2 regions of the Clostridium sp. JNZ X4-2 genome follow, and region 2 is predicted to be linked to the other one. Evidence: predicted binding sites of a transcription regulator. Region 2 holds the regulator's gene; the other holds the start of a gene.
The links. Region 2 encodes Rex, which represses fermentation and respiration genes when NADH is low (regulators of the CRP and FNR family bind a similar motif). Its sites were predicted from a motif close to ATTGTTAANNNNTTAACAAT; they were not measured.
Positions count from the first base shown of each region.

Region 1 (10,389 bases), 650 kb from region 2:
CTATAAGAACCAGCAGAAATGAAAGTATGTCTTCACTTACCCTGTTTTTAAATATTTCCATAAACATCCTTTTCTTTTCAAATGTACTAACTTCAGGATGCCGTATAATTTCTAAAAATTTGGTATCTTTATCAATAATATCTACAACCTGCTGTAATTCTTCCAGATATTCTTTTACTTTTCCCTTTCCCTCTGCTATTTCATAAAGTGCAAGAGCGTATCTTTTATCTAAATATTCATACATAGTTTTAGATACCTACCTTAGCTATAAAATCCTCAATAAGTTTCCTGTGCTGTTTTTCATCAATAGAACCTTCCAAAGCTTTTTGAGATACCAGAAGAGCAAGATCAACCACCTGATTTTTTATATCATCCTGTGCTTTTTCCTTTTCTCTTTCAGCCTCAGTCTTTGCCCTATTTAGTATAAGCTGTGCCTCATTTTGTGCATCTTCCACAATATTTGAGGAAACTTTATCGGCTTTTACTTTGTATTCTTCTATTATACTTTTACCCTTTTTCCTTGTTTCACTTAACTGTTTTTCATTTTCTACTTTTAAATTTTGAGCCTTTCTCATATCTTCTTCAGTAATATTTATCTTATCTACAATTTCATTTTGTCTATTGTCAATGGTCCTGTTTACCCTGTCAAATAAAAAATGTTTTAAAAGAAGAAGAAATACTGCAAAATTTATAATAGTAGCTATAATTCTAGATAAATAAAACTCCATACTACTATAAAAGCCTCCCTTCAGGCACGTAATAATAAAAATGCGATATTTTACATTTTAAATACCAACAGAAGGGCAACTAACAGTGCATAAATAGAAGTTGCCTCTGAAAATGCTGCACCGACAACCATTGTACTTATTATCTTACCACTTGCTTCTGGCTGTCTTGAAACTCCCTCAACAGCTTTTCCTGCTGCATTACCAGTTCCAATTCCTCCACCAAGACATCCTACTGCTGCCAGACCTGCACCTATTGCTGCCATTGCTGATATAAATGAATTCCCATCAATCATGTTTGTTTGTTCCTCCTTGAATTTATTAATTAATTTAATTTTTCCTATATAAATAAAATTACATAGGACTAATGCTCTCCAATAATTTTAATATTAATCATTGTAAGCATCATAAAAATTACCATTTGAATTACCCCATCAAAAACATCAAAATATGCATGAAATGGAATAGGTATAGCAAGTTGAGCTACCCAAGTTAGATTACCTAATTTTTCATAAATTAAATCTACAATAACCACAGCTGCTGTAATATTACCAAATAGCCTTAGAGTCAAAGATACAGGTAGCATAATTCTTTCCAAAAGATTTAAAGGCAACATTGGTGCATACGGTGAAAAGTAAGCTGAAAAATAATGCCCTAATCCTATCCTTTTTATAGCATTAGCTTGAACAACAACAAAGGTTATTAATGCCAATCCTGCTACTACACTAATATCTAATGTAGGTGGTTTGAGTCCAATAAGTCCTATTAGATTCATAGATAAAAGAAAAATTGCCAGAGTTCCTATGTACGGTACATAATTTTTATAAGACTCCCCCATGTTTTCCTTTACCAAAGAATTAACTGTCTGTACCAACAATTCCACTATTGTTTGTTTTTTATCGGGAACCTTATTTAAATTTCTAGTAACTAAAATTGCTAGTATGGTTATTATACCCATTATTATCCATTGATATAATATACTGGACGGAACATCAAACTTGTACCCAAACAATGGTATAGAAAATAGCGGTGCTAATTTTTCCAACTTATCACTTCCTTTCTATAAGATCATTTCTAGCCATCTTTTAAATCCAATCCATATAGGATTAGAGATATAAAATGTAAACTATAACCTAACATGTAAGCAAATATGCTATTTTTATTATATTTAAAGAGGATTAGTGCAATAATACATACTGCAGCTATCCTAAACATAAAACATATAATAGAAATTGACTTATAGGAACTTTTAAATTTCAAAAGTGCAATTTCTGTGGACACTACATTTATAACAACATTTAAAAATGCAATTCCAAACCCTAAAATGGCAAAAATCAAATAATTCCTAAATCTAAAATTAATTCCTATGCCGGTGGATATAAATAATATTATTATGTCGAAAAAAGCAATCTTTTTTAGCATATATGTAAGATCCTTACTCATTTCTTTTCCTCCAGCACAATATGATAATTATACATCTCAAATAAAGATAAATAAAATCCTTATTCGCATTTATATAATCTATATTCCGTGATTTTTTATAATTTTTAAATACTTATCTGCTAATTAAATAGCTTTTAATTAATTTAAAAATAAAATTTATAAGGCTATTATATCACAATTTATTTCAATAAACTAATAATTCTTAAATCATTTCAAAAAAGAGGGCAACGTTTCCATCCCCCTCTCTTTAAAAACATACAATTCTATTTATCTCTCCACTATTATGGCAGTTCCCATTCCACCACCTATGCATAATGTAGCAAGACCCTTTTTAACATCTCTTCTTCTCATTTCATAAAGCAGTGTAGTAAGTATTCTTGCACCTGAGCATCCAACTGGATGTCCAAGAGCCAGTGCTCCACCGTTTACATTTACTTTGCTCATATCAAATTTTAAATCTTTAGCTACAGCTAAACTTTGAGCTGCAAATGCTTCATTTGCTTCTATTAAATCCAAGTCTTCAACCTTTAACTTAGCTTTTTCCAATGCCAATTTAGTTGCATAAAATGGCCCATATCCCATTATCTTAGGGTCCAATCCTCTAGTACCATAGGAAACAATTTTTGCAAGTGGTTCTATTCCCATTTCCTTTGCCTTATCTGCACTCATTACAATCAATGCCGCTGCTGCATCATTTATTCCTGAAGCATTTCCAGCTGTAACAGTTCCATCCTTTTTAAATGCCGGTTTTAACTTTGATAAGGACTGAGCAGTTGTGCCAAATCTAGGAAATTCATCTGTATCAAAAACTATTTCTCCCTTCTTCCTGTCTTTTATAACAATTGGCACTATTTCATCTTTAAATTTTCCACCCTTTATAGCTGCTTCTGCTTTTTGTTGAGATGATGCCGCAAATTCATCCTGCATTTCTCTGGTTAAGTTCCATTTTTCTGCTATATTTTCAGCCGTAATTCCCATATGATAATTATTAAAGGCTTCCCACAAACTATCCTTTATCATGGAATCCACCAATTTTCCGTCTCCCATTCTCTGTCCCCATCTGGCATTTGGAAGCAAATACGGAGCAGCAGACATATTCTCCATTCCTCCAGCTACAATTATATCTTCATCCCCGGATTTTATAATTTGAGCTGCCAGGCTAACTGCCCTAAGCCCTGAACCACAGACTTTATTCAAGGTAAATGCTGGAATCTCCACAGGAATACCTGCTTTTACAGCAGCTTGTCTTGCTGGACTTTGCCCAAGACCTGCCTGTATCACATTTCCCATTATAACCTCGTCTATGAGCTCTGGTTTAATATTTGATCTTTTCACTGCTTCTTTTATAACTGCAGCACCTAAATCCACCGCAGAAACATTTTTTAACGCTCCCCCAAATTTTCCTATAGCAGTTCTTGCAGCACTTACAATAACTACATCCCTCATAACTAATCCTCCTTAATTAAATTATCTATTTTTTAATTTACAAAGTTTTCTGTCATCCTTTTTATTATACTAGTTAATTAAATTTTTATCAATATTTTTTGTTAAAAAAAACACAAAGTTTTCAATATAAATCAGTGCTGAATTTCTAGCTAATTTTCAATTCCACATAAAGAAATTTTACTCAAACTCTTTATACTCATTATTCTGTATATGAAAATACTGCAAAATAGCTGCTGTTATCCTTTTAGATGCCTTGCCGTCTCCATAAGGATTTATGGCTCTACTCATTATATTATATTCATTTGAATTCAATATAAGTTCATTTGCAAGTTTAACTATATCACTCTCATCAGTGCCAACCAATTTTACCGTCCCTGCTTCTACAGCTTCCGGTCTTTCAGTCACATTTCTCAGTACCAATACAGGTTTTCCAAGATGAGGTGCTTCTTCTTGAAGTCCTCCTGAATCGGTCATTACCATATAACATTTATTCATCAAATTGTGGGTTTCCTTGGTATCAAGAGGAGGCAGCAAATGTATTCTTGGAACTTCGCCCAATATTTTATATACCATGTCTTTTACTATAGGGTTCAAGTGTACAAGATAAATAACTTCTACTTCCTCATTATCCCTTGCAATCTTTTTAAGAGCATTACAAATGTTTTGAATTCCCTTTCCCCAATTTTCTCTTCTATGGGCAGTTACCATTATAACTTTCTTGTTATTATAATCTATCTGATTTAGTTCACTATTGTTAAATACATAACCATTTTCTACGGTAAAATTCATGGCATCTATAACCGTGTTTCCTGTAACAAATATTTTATTTTCAAGGACTCCCTCTCTGAGGAGGTTATTTTTAGAACCTGAAGTTGGTGCAAAGTGCAAGTCAGCTATAGCTCCAGTAAGTTTTCTGTTCATTTCTTCAGGGAAAGGAAAGTATTTATCATAAGTTCTAAGACCTGCCTCTACATGACCTACTGTTATTTTTTTATAGAAGGCCGCCAGAGCTCCTGCAAAAGTAGTAGTTGTATCTCCATGTACAATAACTAAATCCGGCTTTTCTTCTTCAAATATATTTTCAAGTCCTTGGAGAACCCTAGTGGTTATTCCCGTTAAAGTCTGCTTGTTTTTCATTATATTCAAATCAAAATCCGGCTGAATTTTAAAAAGCTCCAAAACTTGATCAAGCATTTGCCTGTGCTGAGCCGTGACACAAACCTTATTTTCTATCTTTTCTATCTTTTCAAATTCCTTAATTAAGGGAGCCATCTTTATTGCTTCAGGCCTTGTACCAAATATTGTAATACTTTTGATTTTCTTCATATAAAATCCTCCATTTCACTCTTTATGTTTAAAAAATCCAGCTTTCCAGGCTATCAGCACTAAAATAATCATAACCATAATCAACAGCAAATAAGACCTTTGTGCATTTATCTCCATAGCTATTATGGAAAAGCTGCCAAGAACTGCACTTATAACATACATTATTGCAACAGCCTGTTTCTGTGTAAGTCCCATATCAAGGAGCCTGTGATGTAGATGCCCTCTATCCGCTTGCATAATTGGTCTGCCGTTTATCTTTCTCCTTATCATGGCAAATAAAGTATCATATATGGGTATTCCAAGTGCAAGAATAGGCACTGCTATAGAAAAAGCCGCTGCTGATTTTACAGCTCCTTCAATGGATATGGCTGCCAGTAAAAATCCCAGCAATTGTGCTCCTGTGTCCCCCATAAATATAGATGCCGGATTAAAATTATAGGGCAGAAATCCAATTATGGCTCCTGACAATATAATTGTAAGTATAGCAGCCTCATTTCTGCCATTTAACAATGCTATAATAAAAATAGTTATAGAGGATATAAAAGCAATGCCTGCGGCCAATCCATCTAATCCATCTATTAAGTTCAGTGCATTGGTAATTCCAACTACCCAAATTAAAGTCAGGGGAATTGACATCATCCCTAAATTCACAAATTGATATAGTCCACTGAATGGATTAGTAATCAATACTATCTTAACCCCATAAATTATCAGAATCAAAGTTGCCGCCAACTGAAACAATAATTTACACCAAGGTTTTATATTGAATTTATCATCTAAAAATCCCCCTATTACTATTATAGTGGAACCTAATATAAGGCCAGTTTCAGAATTCGTAAGTTTGCCTACCTTTAAAAGCAAAGTGACTACAAAAGAAATATATATGGCAATTCCACCTAAAAGCGGTACAGGCTTAGTATGTACTCTTCTATTATCTTTAGGCACATCCAAAATCCGTAATTTTATAGCGTATTTTCTAACAAGTGGTGTAATCACAGCTGAAAGTACTGCTGAAACTAATACAAATAGATATAAATTATTCATAACAACCTTCCTTAATCACATCTTTTGTTCTATCAGATATTATGTTATTCTGCTCTTTTTACACATATTAATTCAATTTGTGGTGCTTTTTCAAACCAATTAATTTCAGGTTTATAATCTTCAGAATATACCACTCTTTTAATGCCACAGGTAATTATCAATTTTTGACATTCGGGGCAGGGCATATGTGTGACATATAATGTAGATTCCTCTCTGTCCTCCGGCGATACTTCAAGCAGACAATTCACTTCTGCATGAATTGTTCTTATACAATGATTATTTTTAAGATAACATCCAACATCATCACAGTGTTCCAATCCCTTGGGACTTCCATTATAACCGGTACCCTTTATTCTTCTGTTTTTAACAAGAACTGCCCCTACATGTAACCTAGGACATGTACTTCTTTCTGCAACCTTAAATGCTATATCCATAAAATAACTATCCCAATCTTTTCTCATTGACAAATATCTCCTTGCTTTATAAGAATACACTATACATTATAAACTATTGAATAATATTTTAAAACAATTGATACTATTTTTTAACATAACCCTCTTTCATTCACCTTATGACGAACCCTAATCCGGCCACTCTTTTTAACGATTAAGAGCCCACCTTGCAGTGGGCTCTTAATCGTTATATAATTTTATTCAATGAGCCAAGGAGTTTATTTATTTTGTTCCATATAACCTGTCTCCAGCATCTCCAAGGCCTGGTACTATATATCCATTTTCATTCAACTTTTCATCTATAGCTGCTGTGTACACATCTACATCAGGATGAGCTTTTATAACGGCTTCTACTCCTTCTCTTGCAGTTATCAAACACATAAGTCTTATATTTTTGGCACCCTTTCGCTTTAACATAGTTATTGCATCTATAGCGGATCCGCCTGTTGCAAGCATAGGATCAGTGACAATTACTTCTCTTTCCCCTATGTCCTGAGGCAATTTACAAAAATACTCTACAGGTTTTAATGTGCTTTCATCTCTATAGAGTCCTATATGACCTACCTTTGCTGCAGGTATAAGCTTCAACATTCCACCTACCATACCAAGTCCTGCTCTCAATATAGGTATTATGGCAACCTTTTTTCCGGAAAGCATTTTGCAGGTGGTTTTAGCTATGGGCGTTTCTATTTCCACATCCTCTGTCTGAAGATTTCTGGTTACCTCATAAGCCATAAGCATAGCTACTTCTTCTACCAGTTCTCTAAAATCCTTAGAGCCTGTATTTTTATCCCTTATCAAAGCCAATTTATGTAATACAAGCGGATGATCTATTTGTGTTACTTTACTCATTATGATTCCTCCAATTTAATAAGTGAACAGCTGCAGTTCACAGTTATAATCTACTGTTATTTATTATATTTTTTTTCTATTCCGGTAATTTTATCTATTCTTTTTTGATGTCTGTCTCCTTGAAACTCAGCGGATAAAAAGGTATCAACTATGTCAAGTGCAAGTCCCTGGCCTACTACTCTCTGACCCATTGCCAATATATTTGCATCATTATGTTCCCTGCATGCATGAGCGCTGAAAGTATCTCCACAAAGTGCCGCCCTTATTCCCGGTACTTTATTTGCAGCAATACTTATTCCAATTCCAGTGCCGCATATCAGTATTCCGAAGTCATAATCTTTGTTTGAAACTTTCTCTGCAACTTTTAGTGCATAATCAGGATAATCGCAGGAATCCTCCGAGAAGGTACCAAAATCTTCAAATCTCATTCCTTTTTCCTGTAAATATTTCATCACTTCCTTTTTCAAGGGAAATCCTGCATGGTCACTGCCTAAAGCAATTTTCATAAAAACACCTCCAAAAATATATTATTATTTTATCCCAGCGCCGCCTGAGCATATGCCCGCAAAAAAGGAAGATAATAACATCTAATTAATGCCCGTATCTTCCTTTAATTTGTTTAATAACAACAAAACACTATTTCTCAGCTGGCTATAAGTATGTTCATATTCGGCTATACTTTTTCCAAAAGGATCTTTTATGTCTTCCCCTAAAGAAACAAATTCACTTAAAGTATATATTTTATTTCTAAATTCAGGAAAACTATTTTGCAGTACATTTCTTATATATGAAGTCATTGTCAAAATAATAATTGAGTTTTCCACCATATATTCATTTACCTGGACAGCCCGTCTATTGCTTATATCTACATTTATATTTTTCTTTATAACCCATGCGGAATTCTTAGAAGCTATACTGTTATCCAATACCGCCATACCAGCAGAAGAAGCTTTTATATAGTCTGTATTACACATAGAATTAAATATAGCCTCCGCCATACAGCTTCTACAGGTATTACCCGTACAAACAAACAGTATGTTTTTCATAAATCAATCCCCCCAAAGCTGAAGTGTCCAAACAAACTAATGTCTGCTAAATGATGAAATATTTTTTATACTCTTGTAATATCAAAGCCGGCAGATTTATTTAATCTATTCATTACAGCCACTCCTATACCTTTTTCTTCAAATGCTTCAGCTAATATAACATCTACATTTTTGTCATCAAAACTTCTAAGAGTTTCAAATAAATTCTTAGATATGCTCAGCATATTATTCCTGCTGCCTAAAGATATTACCAATCCTTTGTTATAAAAATCCTTTGTTTCATCTGTAGCAATTATTCCAACTACCTTATTTTCATCTATATAATTTTGCACCATTTCATTGATTTTTGCAATAGTTTTTTTCAAATCTCCATTAACTATTTTTACCGGTGCCTTTGGAGCATAGTGTCTGTATTTCATTCCAGGTGCCTTAGGTTTTATATTTTTATTTGGTTTTTTCATCACTGCCGGATCAATATAAGCTTCTTTATCTATTTTTCTTAACATCTCAAGAGTTATACCTCCAGGCCTTAATACACAGGATGGCGTCACTGTACAGTCTATTACTGTAGACTCTACTCCTACCTGACACATTTCTCCTCCCAATATAAAGTCCACCTTCCCATTTAAATCTTCTATACATCTTTCCACATCCGTGGGACTGGGACGTCCGGATATGTTTGCAGAAGGTGCTGCTATTGGAACTTTTGATTTTTTAATAAGTTCTCTAGCTACTATATTGGATGGCATTCTGATTCCTACGCTGGGAAGGGATGCGCTGGTAACATCAGGAATAACAGATGATTTAGGAAGAATTAAAGTCATAGGTCCAGGCCAAAATTCTTCCATAAATTTATAGGCTATATCAGGTATATCATGCACTAGAGTTTCTATCTGTTTCTTATCCCATATATGCACGATTAGAGGGTTATCCTGAGGTCTTCCCTTTGCCTCAAATATCTTCTTTACTGCTTCGGGATCAAGAGCATTAGCTCCAAGTCCATATACAGTTTCCGTTGGAAAAGCTACAAGTCCGCCATCTCTTATTATTTTTCCAGCCTCTTCAATAATGCCTTCATCCAAATTTTTTTCATCTATCATCTTTATCTTTGTATCCATCTTACAAACCACCTTTTATATTTAAAACTATAAGTTTATTGTATCTTAAGATCGCTTAGATTTTATAATACCCGTATTATTACAAGTCCTAAAATAATACCGCAAAGGGTACCAAGTGTACTTGTTACACCTTCCCATAATTTTGAGGACTCCGGTATCATCTCACCGCATACAACATACAGCATTATTCCTGATGCAACAGAAAGACATGCACCTAATACATTTTCAGATATATTTGCTATGTATGTACCTGCAAAGGCCCCCAAGGCTGTTGGAAAAGCTGTAATAAATGCATAGAAAAGTATTTTTGAAACCCTGACCCTAGATGCCATAAGTGGTGCTGATACAGCAATCCCCTCTGGTATATCATGAATTGCAATTACAATGCTCATCTTTAAGCCAAGAGTGCTGCCTGCTGCGAATCCACACCCCATTATTATTCCCTCCGGGAAATTATGAATCATGAGACCCAGTGAAGCCATAAATGCCATTTTCATGTGCTTATTGCTGCTGTTTATATTTACCTTCTCATCAATTATTGCAATTATTGCAATTCCCAAAACTGCAAATACTATAGTTAAACCAAAACTCCATTTTTCAATAGACTGGGGAATCAAATCAAACACTACTACCGATAACATTATTCCCCCGGCAAACCCTATTATAAACCCCAGCAACTTATTAGAGGGCTCTTTCACTGCAACTCCCAGAGAAGCTCCTATCATAGTACCTGTAAGAGATACCAAACTGCCTATTGCCACTATGTTAATCAGATTTGTACTCAAAAAATCACCTTATATTTATTACTTATATTTCATGTTTATTTTAAGATTCTATAATATATGAATTATATTTCTATTTTTTATTTTTTATAATATAATTTTCCGAGTTCTGCCTATAATATTTTATCTTTTCTATAGTTGCCTGGGTAAACCAG
Region 1 covers NZ_CM142685.1:3,259,231-3,269,619, forward strand. Annotated here, with positions in the region: gene ACYUJ6_RS15685 (F0F1 ATP synthase subunit delta) at 1-244, opposite strand, end outside; gene ACYUJ6_RS15690 (F0F1 ATP synthase subunit B) at 249-728, opposite strand; gene atpE (ATP synthase F0 subunit C) at 779-1,021, opposite strand; gene ACYUJ6_RS15700 (F0F1 ATP synthase subunit A) at 1,090-1,770, opposite strand; gene ACYUJ6_RS15705 (hypothetical protein) at 1,800-2,168, opposite strand; gene ACYUJ6_RS15710 (acetyl-CoA C-acetyltransferase) at 2,436-3,614, opposite strand; gene wecB (non-hydrolyzing UDP-N-acetylglucosamine 2-epimerase) at 3,792-4,940, opposite strand; gene ACYUJ6_RS15720 (MraY family glycosyltransferase) at 4,956-5,984, opposite strand; gene ACYUJ6_RS15725 (deoxycytidylate deaminase) at 6,029-6,445, opposite strand; gene upp (uracil phosphoribosyltransferase) at 6,659-7,288, opposite strand; gene rpiB (ribose 5-phosphate isomerase B) at 7,345-7,794, opposite strand; gene ACYUJ6_RS15740 (low molecular weight protein arginine phosphatase) at 7,876-8,334, opposite strand; gene ACYUJ6_RS15745 (L-threonylcarbamoyladenylate synthase) at 8,400-9,452, opposite strand; gene ACYUJ6_RS15750 (ZIP family metal transporter) at 9,515-10,237, opposite strand; gene ACYUJ6_RS15755 (hypothetical protein) at 10,308-10,389, opposite strand, start outside.
Region 1: a site for Rex is predicted at 3,712-3,731, ahead of ACYUJ6_RS15710 (acetyl-CoA C-acetyltransferase). Genes of this name have one in related genera too.

Region 2 (10,389 bases):
AATCCTATCTTTCTATTGAGACGGCCAGATTTGGCAACAGACTGCATTTAATTATTGACATACCGGATGAAATGATGGATAAGAAAGTGCCGGTATTTGTACTTCAGCCAATTGTAGAAAATGCTATAAAGCATGGTATATTGCCCAAACCAGAAGGAGGGAAAGTATATCTTAAAGCATTTTTCGAAAATAATCAAATACATTTTTCCATAACTGATACAGGAGTGGGTATGAATGAAGAGAAATTAAATGAAGTTCTGACTGAATGGCCGGGAATAGGATTGAAAAATGTAAACGAGAGATTGAAATTATTATATGGAGAGGATCATGGGCTGGATATAAAAACTTCTGTAAATAATGGTACCAAAGTTAGTTTTTTAATATCAATGAGGGAGGTTTCGTCAATAAATGGATAAATTAAAATGTATTATCGTGGAAGATGAGAGACCTGCTGCTGAAGAGCTGAATTATATAATATCACAATATGAAAATATATCTGTGGAGGGAATTGCATATGATGGTGAAAGCGGTATGAAACTTGTAAAAGCAAAGAAACCTGATGCTGTGTTTCTAGACATAAATATGCCAGTGGAAAATGGAATTGAGGTGGCAAAAGATATTAGAAAGTTTGACAGGGATATTAATATAATATTTGTCACTGCATATGAGGAACATGCGGTAGAGGCATTTGAATTATATGCTTTGGATTATTTACTTAAGCCCTTTGATGAGAATAGAATAGAGATTACCATAAACAGGCTTATACGTAAATGCAGGGAGAAAAGTGAAGGAAATGAAAAGATACCTAAGGATATTCTAATTGAAATAATAGATAAAATGGATAAAGAAAAAAAACTGGTTAAAAAGATACCTTGTGAAAGGCAGGGAAAGATAATACTGGTAAATGTAAAGGATATCTATTACTGCTATATAAAAGATGATAAAACTTATGTAAAGGTTAAAGATAATAGTTATTTGGTAGGGTATACTCTAGGTCAAATAGAAGAACGAACAGACTTTTTTAGATCCCACAGGAGCTTTTTAGTCAATATAGACAACATTAAAGAATTGTACTCTTGGTTTAATGGAACTTATAAATTAGTTATGGATGACAAGGAAAAATCCGAAATACCAATAAGCCGAAATAATGTAAGAAAGTTAAAGGAACTGCTTAAGATATGATTTGAATATTTATTTTAATTTAATGTATTTTGTATGGGTGATCTATTATAGTATTGGCCTATATAGGAAAAACAAATGACATTTTTCCTATATAGGCTTTATACTTTAAACCTTAAGACAATTTACAGCATCTTTTCCCACATGCTGTATAGAGTGTCTATTTTATTTTGTGTATCTAAAACTTTTTTATTTATTTCACTGCTTTTTTTAGAATCAGAATAAACTTCCTCTAGACATAAACTTTCCTGTAACCTTAACAAAGAATCTTCTAACTTTGATATTTCTTCTTCAATGTGTTTTGTTTTAGCTTTTTCTTCATTCTTGACTTTTTCCAAGTCTCTCTTCTTTTTTTTCTCATGCTGTATCTGAGTTTTAGTTTTTCCGGCATTTTTTTCTTGCATTTCAAACCTTAATGGATTAGTCTTTTTTTCAACATAATAGGAGTAATTACCCAGGTATTCTTTCATGCCATTTTTGCTTAATTCATATATCTTATTTACAGATTTGTTTAAAAAATATCTGTCATGAGAAATTACAAGTAAAGTACCGTTATAGTTTGACAGGGCTTTTTCTAAAGCTTCCCGGGAAGTTATATCCAAATGGTTTGTAGGTTCATCTAAAAGTAAAAAGTTGGATTTGGATAATATTAGTTTTAATAAATTTATTCTGCATTTTTCACCACCGCTTAAAGATGAAATTTTTTTAAACACTTCATCTCCAGTGAAAAGAAAACTGGCCAATGAATTTCGTATTTCTGTAGCAGTTAATTTAGGAAATTTATCCCACACTTCATCTATAATGGTTTTTTCAGGATTCAGGTCAGACTGTTCCTGATCATAATAGCCTATTGACACATTTTTACCTAATGTACAAATACCATAGTCTTCTTTTAGTTTTCCCATAATTATTTTAAAAAGTGTGGTTTTGCCGCAGCCATTTTCACCAATAATTGCTGTCCTTTCACCCTTTTTTATTTCTAAATTTAAGTTTTCAAACAATAATTCATTATTGAAGCTTTTGCACAGATCTTCTATATGGAGTACATCATTCCCACTATTTAACTGGGCCTCAAATATTACATTCTTGATTTCCTTATCTTTGTCAGGAGGAGCTATTCTTTCTATTTTGTTCAACATCTTTTCTCTGCTTTCCGCTGCTTTTATACTTTTTTCCCTGTTAAAAGATCTGTATTTTTGAATAATTTCTTCCTGCTTTTTTATTTCCATCTGTTGTATGTTATATGCTTTTAATTGAATTTCATAATTCTTCTTTTTAAGTTCTAAAAATTTGGTATAATTGCCGCTATAGTGATTTACATGACCATTTATGAGTTCAATGGTGGAATGGGTTATGGCATCTAAAAAATATCTGTCATGGGATATTATTATAACAGTACCCTTATAGCCCTTCAAGTAGTCTTCCAGCCATTCTATGGCATCCAAGTCCAAATGATTGGTGGGCTCATCTAATAAAAGTATATCAGGCCTTGTTAAGAGCAGTTTGCAAAGGGCCACACGTGTCTTTTTGCCTCCGCTTATTACATTTATAGGCCTGTTGTATTCATCTTCAGAAAAACCCAGTCCTTTTAAAACCTTGTTTATTTCTGCTTTGTAAGTATATCCCCCTCTATTTGTATAAAGCTCTGAAAGAGTGGTATAATCATCAATTAATTTATTGTGATAATTTTCATTATGAAGATCATAAGGTTCATTCATCAAGGATTCCAGTTTGCTTAGCCTCTTTTCCAAATTAACCAGATCCTGAAATACAGTATACATTTCATCATAGATTGTATTTGAAGAATTTAAAGAGAGATGTTGGGTTAAATACCCCAATGTCTTAGATTTATCTATATACAAATCTCCATTATCATAATTTGATTTATTTGTTAAAATATCAAACAAGGTAGATTTGCCAGCTCCATTGGGACCTATCAATCCTACTCTTTCCCCCTCGTTTATATTGAAGGTTATATCTTCAAGTATAATTTTTATTCCATAGCTTTTATGGATATTTTTGCAACTTAAAACTATCATAAGTAAAACACCTTCCTTAATCATTAACATTTTACTATGTATGGTGACTTTTTTGTAGTATTATTTATATTATGACAAAATTATAATTATATTTTGTTAAAAATATATAAGCATATAAGAAGACAGTAAATAAAATAATAAAAAAGAAACTATTGACATATGTTATAATTAAATAATAGTATAAATGATAGAACTAGATCATATAAGATTAGTTGCTATAAATAAACATAGTAGTTGATACACTAAATTTTATAAATATGAGGTGCTTTATGGATAGAAAAAAGAATATATCAATGGCTGTTATAAAAAGATTACCGAAATACCATAGGTATTTAAGCGATTTGATGAGAAATGACGTAGATAGGATATCTTCAAAAGAATTAAGTGAAAAAATTGGATTTACAGCCTCCCAGATTAGGCAGGATTTAAATTGTTTTGGAGATTTCGGACAGCAGGGGTATGGATATAATGTAAGTGAATTGTATAGTCAGATATGCAACATACTTGGGCTTACAAAATTATATAGGACGGTAATAATAGGAGCAGGAAATATAGGTCAGGCCATAGCTAATTATACCAGATTTGAAAAATTAGGCTTTGAGTTAAAAGCTATATTTGATATAAATCCTAAACTCATAGGTATTAGGATTAGAGATATTGAAATAAATGATATAGATTATTTAGCTGACTATTTAAAAGAAAATGTTATAGATATAGCATCAATATGCGTACCAAGTAATAATGCTCAAAGAGTCTGCGACATTTTAGTGGAAAGCGGAGTAAGGGGCATTTGGAATTTTGCTCCGGTGGATCTTATTGTACCAGGGGATGTGAAAGTGGAAAACGTTCATTTAAGTGACAGTTTATTGACATTGAGCTGCCTTTTAAATGATGTAGAGTAAAAATGAATTAAAATAGAAAGCTTTAATTTTAGATAATTAAATTAGGCAGTTAAGTTTATTTATATTGAAATGTATAATTTTAAGGTATATAATAATAGACAAAGTAATTCCTTTACTTTACCTATTGTTATGTATATACTTGTGATATTATTAACAATAGTTTGTTAATAAACTGTTTAATTCTAATATAAATATATTTAAAATCTGGGGGGATTAATATGGAATATGGGAATATTATTCTTGAAAAACAGGGGAAATTGGCTTTAATCACAATAAATAGACCTAAGGCACTTAATGCTTTAAATTCGCAGACATTAAAAGAAATAGATAATGCCATAGATGACGTTGGGACGGATGACAGTGTATTAGCTGTAATACTTACGGGAGCAGGGAAATCCTTTGTGGCTGGAGCAGATATAACAGAGATGAAGGATCTTAATTCTGTTGAAGGAAGAAAATTTGGTATACTGGGCAATAAAGTTTTCAGAAAGCTGGAGAATTTGGAAAAACCAGTTATAGCAGCGGTAAATGGTTTTGCACTGGGCGGTGGATGTGAATTATCATTAGCTTGTGATATAAGAATAGCTTCATCCAAAGCTAAATTTGGACAACCAGAAGCAGGCCTTGGAATTACTCCGGGTTTTGGTGGAACTCAAAGACTTGCAAGAACAGTGGGGATTGGCATGGCTAAAGAACTCATATATACTGCAAAGATGATAAAAGCTGAAGAAGCTCTTAGAATAGGATTAATAAATAAAGTAATTGAACCGGAAAAATTACTGGAAGAAGCTAGGAATTTGGCAAACAGCATAGCTGATAATGCACCTGTAGCTGTTAGAATGTGTAAAGCTGCCATAAATAAAGGTATGCAATGTGATATGGATACAGCAATAGCCTATGAATCAGAAGTATTTGGAGAATGTTTTGCTACAGAAGATCAAAAAGAGGGAATGACAGCATTTGTAGAAAAGAGGGAAAAGTGTTTTAAAAATAAATAACTCGGCTGTATTATAGGGATCTTATTTTAAATGTTTACAAAAGCTATATTTTATAGCTTCAAAACTATTTAGGGGGTAAAATAAATGGATTTTGAATTAACAAGGGAACAAGAATTTGTAAAACAAATGGTAAAAGAATTTACCGAAAAAGAAGTTAGTCCAATAGCCGCTGAAATAGATGAAACCGAAAGATTTCCTCAAGAAACAGTGGATAAGATGGCTAAGTATGGCATGATGGGAATACCTTTTCCAGTTGAATACGGCGGGGCTGGCGGAGATACCTTGTCTTATATATTAGCAGTGGAGGAACTTTCCAAGGCCTGTGCCACTACTGGAGTTATATTATCAGCACATACTTCACTTTGTGCTTCATTAATCCAACAGTTTGGTACGGAGGATCAGAAAAGGAAGTATTTGATTCCATTGGCAAAGGGAGAAAAACTAGGCGCTTTTGGATTGACAGAACCTAATGCAGGTACTGATGCTTCAGGTCAGCAAAGTCAGGCTATACTTCAGGGAGATCACTATGTTTTAAATGGACAGAAGATATTTATAACAAACGGGGGAGTTGCGGATATATTTGTAGTATTTGCCATGACAGACAGAAGCAAGGGTACAAGAGGGATATCAGCATTTATTCTGGAAAAGGGAATGCCAGGTTTCTCCATAGGTAAAATTGAGAATAAAATGGGAATAAGAGCTTCTTCTACTGCAGAATTGGTATTTGAAGATTGTATAGTTCCAAAGGAAAATTTAGTGGGAAAAGAAGGAAAGGGTTTCGGAATAGCAATGAAGACTCTTGACGGCGGAAGAATTGGTATAGCCGCACAAGCACTTGGTATTGCAGAAGGTGCTTTAAATGAGGCCGTTGAATATATGAAAGAAAGAAAACAGTTTGGAAGGCAGCTGTTTAAATTTCAGGGTTTAGGCTGGGCAGTAGCGGATTTGGATACTAAAATAGAAGCTACAAAATATTTGGTGTATAAAGCAGCTTTAAATAAAGATAAAGGAGCTCCATATACAGTTGATGCTGCAAGGGCTAAATTAATTGCGGCAAATGTAGCCATGGAAGTAACAACTAAGGTAGTGCAGTTATTTGGCGGATATGGATATACTAAGGATTATCCCGTAGAAAGAATGATGAGAGATGCTAAGATAACTGAAATATATGAAGGAACTTCAGAAGTTCAAAAGATGGTTATTTCAGGAAATATATTTAAATAGGGGGGACACTTATAATGAATATAGTTGTTTGTTTAAAACAGGTACCAGATACCAATGAAGTTAAAATAGATCCTAAAACTGGAACATTAATAAGAGAGGGTGTTCCGTCAATAATAAATCCGGATGATAAAAATGCTCTTGAAGAGGCACTGGTTATAAAGGAAAAGGAAGGCGGAAAAGTTACAGTAATAAGTATGGGACCTCCACAGGCAGAAGCAGCACTGAGAGAAGCCTTGGCTATGGGAGCTGATGAAGCAATACTCATATCGGATAGAGCTTTTGCAGGTGCAGATACTTGTGCTACTTCCTATGCATTGTCAGGTGCACTTAAGAAATTGGACTATGATATAATTTTTGCAGGCAGGCAGGCAATAGACGGAGATACAGCTCAAGTAGGGCCTGAAATAGCAGAATTCCTTCAAATACCACAAGTTACTTATGTAGAAAAAGTTGATGTTGAAGGCGACAAGTTAAAAATCAAAAAGGCATGGGAGGATGGATATGAAACAGTAACGGTAAAAACTCCGGTACTTCTCACAGCCATAAAGGAATTAAATGAGCCCCGATATATGCATATGAAAAATATATTTAAAATTTTCAAAGAGGATGTAAAAGTATGGCATGCGGATGATATAGAGGTAGATAAATCCCTTCTTGGGCTTTCAGGTTCTCCAACGAGAGTCAGAAGATCAGCTACAAAGGAAGCAAAAGGACAAGGAGAAATAGTTAATAAGCCATATAAGGAAGCTGTAACGTATGCACTTTCGAAATTAAAGGAAAAACATTTAATTTAATTAGGGGGGATTTGTAATGAACATAACAGAGTATAAAGGTGTATGGGTATTTGCAGAACAAAGGGACGGAAACCTGCAAAAAGTTGCACTGGAGTTGCTTGGGAAAGGCAGGGAATTAGCAGATAAGTTGGGAGTGGAATTGACAGCTGTACTACTGGGCAGTCATATAGATAATATAGCTAAGGAATTAATTGCTTACGGTGCTGATAAAGTAGTGTATGCTGACAGTCCGCTTTTAAAACACTATACCACAGATGCCTATGCCAAGGTAATTTGTGATGTAATAAATGATAAAAAACCTGAAGCATTTCTTATAGGAGCAACATTTATAGGAAGAGATTTGGGACCAAGAGTGGCAGCAAGGCTTAAAACAGGACTTACAGCTGATTGTACAGGGCTTGATATCGATGCAGAGTCAAAAAATCTACTTATGACAAGGCCGGCATTTGGAGGAAATTTAATGGCTACTATAGAGTGTGCTGAACACAGGCCTCAAATGTCTACTGTAAGACCAGGAGTTTTTGAGAAGCTTAAAAAAGATGAAAACAGAACTGCCAATATAAATAAATTCACAGCTGATTTAAGATCTTCAGATATTAGACTGAAGGTAGATGAAGTGATAAAAATTGCTAAGGATGTAATGGATATAGGAGAAGCAGATGTAATAGTATCCGGAGGAAGGGGACTTGGAAGTAAAGAAGGTTTTAAAGTTCTAAAAGAGCTTGCAGATTTGTTGGGCGGAACAATAGCAGGTTCCCGTGCAACAATAGACAGTGGCTGGATTGACAAGGCATATCAGGTAGGACAAACAGGTAAAACCGTAAGACCTAAATTATATATAGCCTGTGGAATATCTGGAGCTATACAGCATTTGGCAGGAATGCAGGACAGTGATTTTATTGTGGCCATAAATAAAGATGATGGTGCACCTATGATGAAGGTGGCAGATCTGGCTTTAGTTGGAGATTATAGAAAGATCATACCTGAGATGGTGTCTCAAATTAAAGCTATAAAATAATATATTTTACAGTTGAGAATATTGAATTATTAAATCTTAGGGGAGGAATATAAATGAAAAAGGTATGTGTTCTTGGTGCTGGGACAATGGGTTCGGGAATAGCTCAAGCTTTTGCATCAAAAGGTATAGAGGTTATAGTGAGGGATATAAAAGATGAATTTGTTGAAAGAGGACTTTCAGGAATAAAAAAAGGATTTCAAAAGAGAATAGCTAAAGGTAAAATTACAGAAGCAGAAGCAGATGCTGTAATTGCCAGAATTAAAGGAACAGTTGACCTTAAATTGGCAGCTGATTGCGATCTGGTAGTAGAAGCAGCAGTTGAGAATATGAAAATAAAGAAGCAGATTTTTGCTGAATTGGATCAAATATGTAAACCAGATACTATTTTGTCTTCTAATACTTCCTCATTATCTATAACTGAGATAGCATCTGCCACAAATAGACCTGATAAAGTTATAGGCATGCACTTCTTTAATCCGGCACCTGTTATGAAGTTAATTGAAATAACAAAAGGAATGGCTACATCACAGGAGACTTTTGACAAAATCAAAGAAGTCTCTGTCAGTATAGGAAAAGATCCGGTAGAAATAGCAGAAGCTCCAGGATTTGTTGTAAATAGAATATTGATACCGCTGGTAAATGAAGGAGTCTGCATACTTGCTGAAGGGATAGCTTCTGCAGAAGATATAGATAAAGCCATGAGGCTTGGAGCAAATCATCCTATGGGACCTTTGGAATTAGGAGATCTTATAGGATTGGATGTATGCCTTGCCATTATGGATGTACTGTTTAAAGAAACAGGAGATCCTAAATATAGAGCTCATTCATTACTTAGAAAATATGTAAGAGCCGGATGGCTTGGAAGAAAAACCGGAAAAGGATTTTATGACTATAAGAAATAATTTATCTCAAGCTTGTTATTAGAGTCACTTGATAGTTCAAGCTAGAATCTTTAAAAGATCATTAAATTATTTCATAAGTGATTATGAAATTGATTTGATGGTCTTTTTAATTTATTTTGCTTTTTCAATTAAGATAATAGAAATATTTACAATATTCAGGTTATTAATTATGTACTTTTTGAAATAATATGATATAATTATAAAGAATTATTATAGGTCTAATATAAATAAGAGAGGGGTTAGTAACGTCAAAAAACGGAGATATGCAGGCATGTTTACTGATATGCAGGTATGTCGACATGTAGGGTAAACTGTATCCGAATTTACGCCCTTGGAGTGGATGACCAGACGAAAGTAGCTTTTATTGGCTAAATCGACACTATGAAAGGGGAATAGACATTTATTCTGTAGGAACCTATAGAATTTGAATGTTTTAAGTGGCGGAATGATATGTATAAAATAGTACAGAAAAGGGAATTAGCACCCAACATATTTTTAATGGACATAGAAGCACCAAGAGTTGCAAAATCCTGTCTGCCGGGACAATTTATTATAGTAAAAATAGATGAAAAAGGTGAAAGAATACCTTTGACTATCTGTGATTATGATTCAGAAAAAGGTACGGTTACAATAGTATTCCAGACAATGGGAGATTCAACAAAAAGAATGGCTGAGTACAATGTGGGACAATATTTTGAAGACTTTGTTGGACCACTGGGACAGCATTCTGAGTTTGTCAACGAAGATATTGAGCAGCTTAAGAAAAAGAATATAATATTTGTAGCAGGAGGCGTTGGTACTGCACCGGTGTACCCACAGGTAAAGTGGCTTCACAAGCATGGAATAAATGCAGATGTCATAGTGGGATGCAAATCAAAAAATTACCTGCTTTTTGAAGAAGAGCTAAAACCAATTTGTGATAATCTCTATATAGCTACTGATGATGGAAGTTATGGTTACAAAGGCTTTGTTACAGATCTTTTAAAGGAGCTTATTGATAAAAAAACTAAAGATTATGATTATGTAATTGCTATAGGACCTATGATAATGATGAAGTTCATAACCCAGCTCACTAAAAAATATGGAATTAAAACCATAGTAAGCTTGAATCCAATAATGGTAGATGGTACTGGAATGTGCGGGGCCTGCAGGGTTACCATAGGCGGAGAAGTAAAATTTGCCTGTGTGGACGGGCCAGAGTTTGATGGACACCTTATAGATTTTGATGAAGCTATGAGAAGACAGGCTATGTACAAGACTGAAGAGGGAAAGAAAATATTAAAGAAAGAAGAAGGAGATACTTTCGACAGAAAAGGCTGTGAATGTCATGCAG
Region 2 covers NZ_CM142685.1:346,133-356,521, forward strand. Annotated here, with positions in the region: gene ACYUJ6_RS01765 (LytS/YhcK type 5TM receptor domain-containing protein) at 1-416, shown strand, start outside; gene ACYUJ6_RS01770 (LytR/AlgR family response regulator transcription factor) at 409-1,182, shown strand; gene abc-f (ribosomal protection-like ABC-F family protein) at 1,305-3,218, opposite strand; gene ACYUJ6_RS01780 (redox-sensing transcriptional repressor Rex) at 3,488-4,120, shown strand; gene ACYUJ6_RS01785 (short-chain-enoyl-CoA hydratase) at 4,339-5,118, shown strand; gene ACYUJ6_RS01790 (acyl-CoA dehydrogenase) at 5,203-6,342, shown strand; gene ACYUJ6_RS01795 (electron transfer flavoprotein subunit beta) at 6,357-7,136, shown strand; gene ACYUJ6_RS01800 (electron transfer flavoprotein subunit alpha/FixB family protein) at 7,153-8,154, shown strand; gene ACYUJ6_RS01805 (3-hydroxybutyryl-CoA dehydrogenase) at 8,208-9,056, shown strand; gene ACYUJ6_RS01810 (bifunctional dihydroorotate dehydrogenase B NAD binding subunit/NADPH-dependent glutamate synthase) at 9,507-10,389, shown strand, end outside.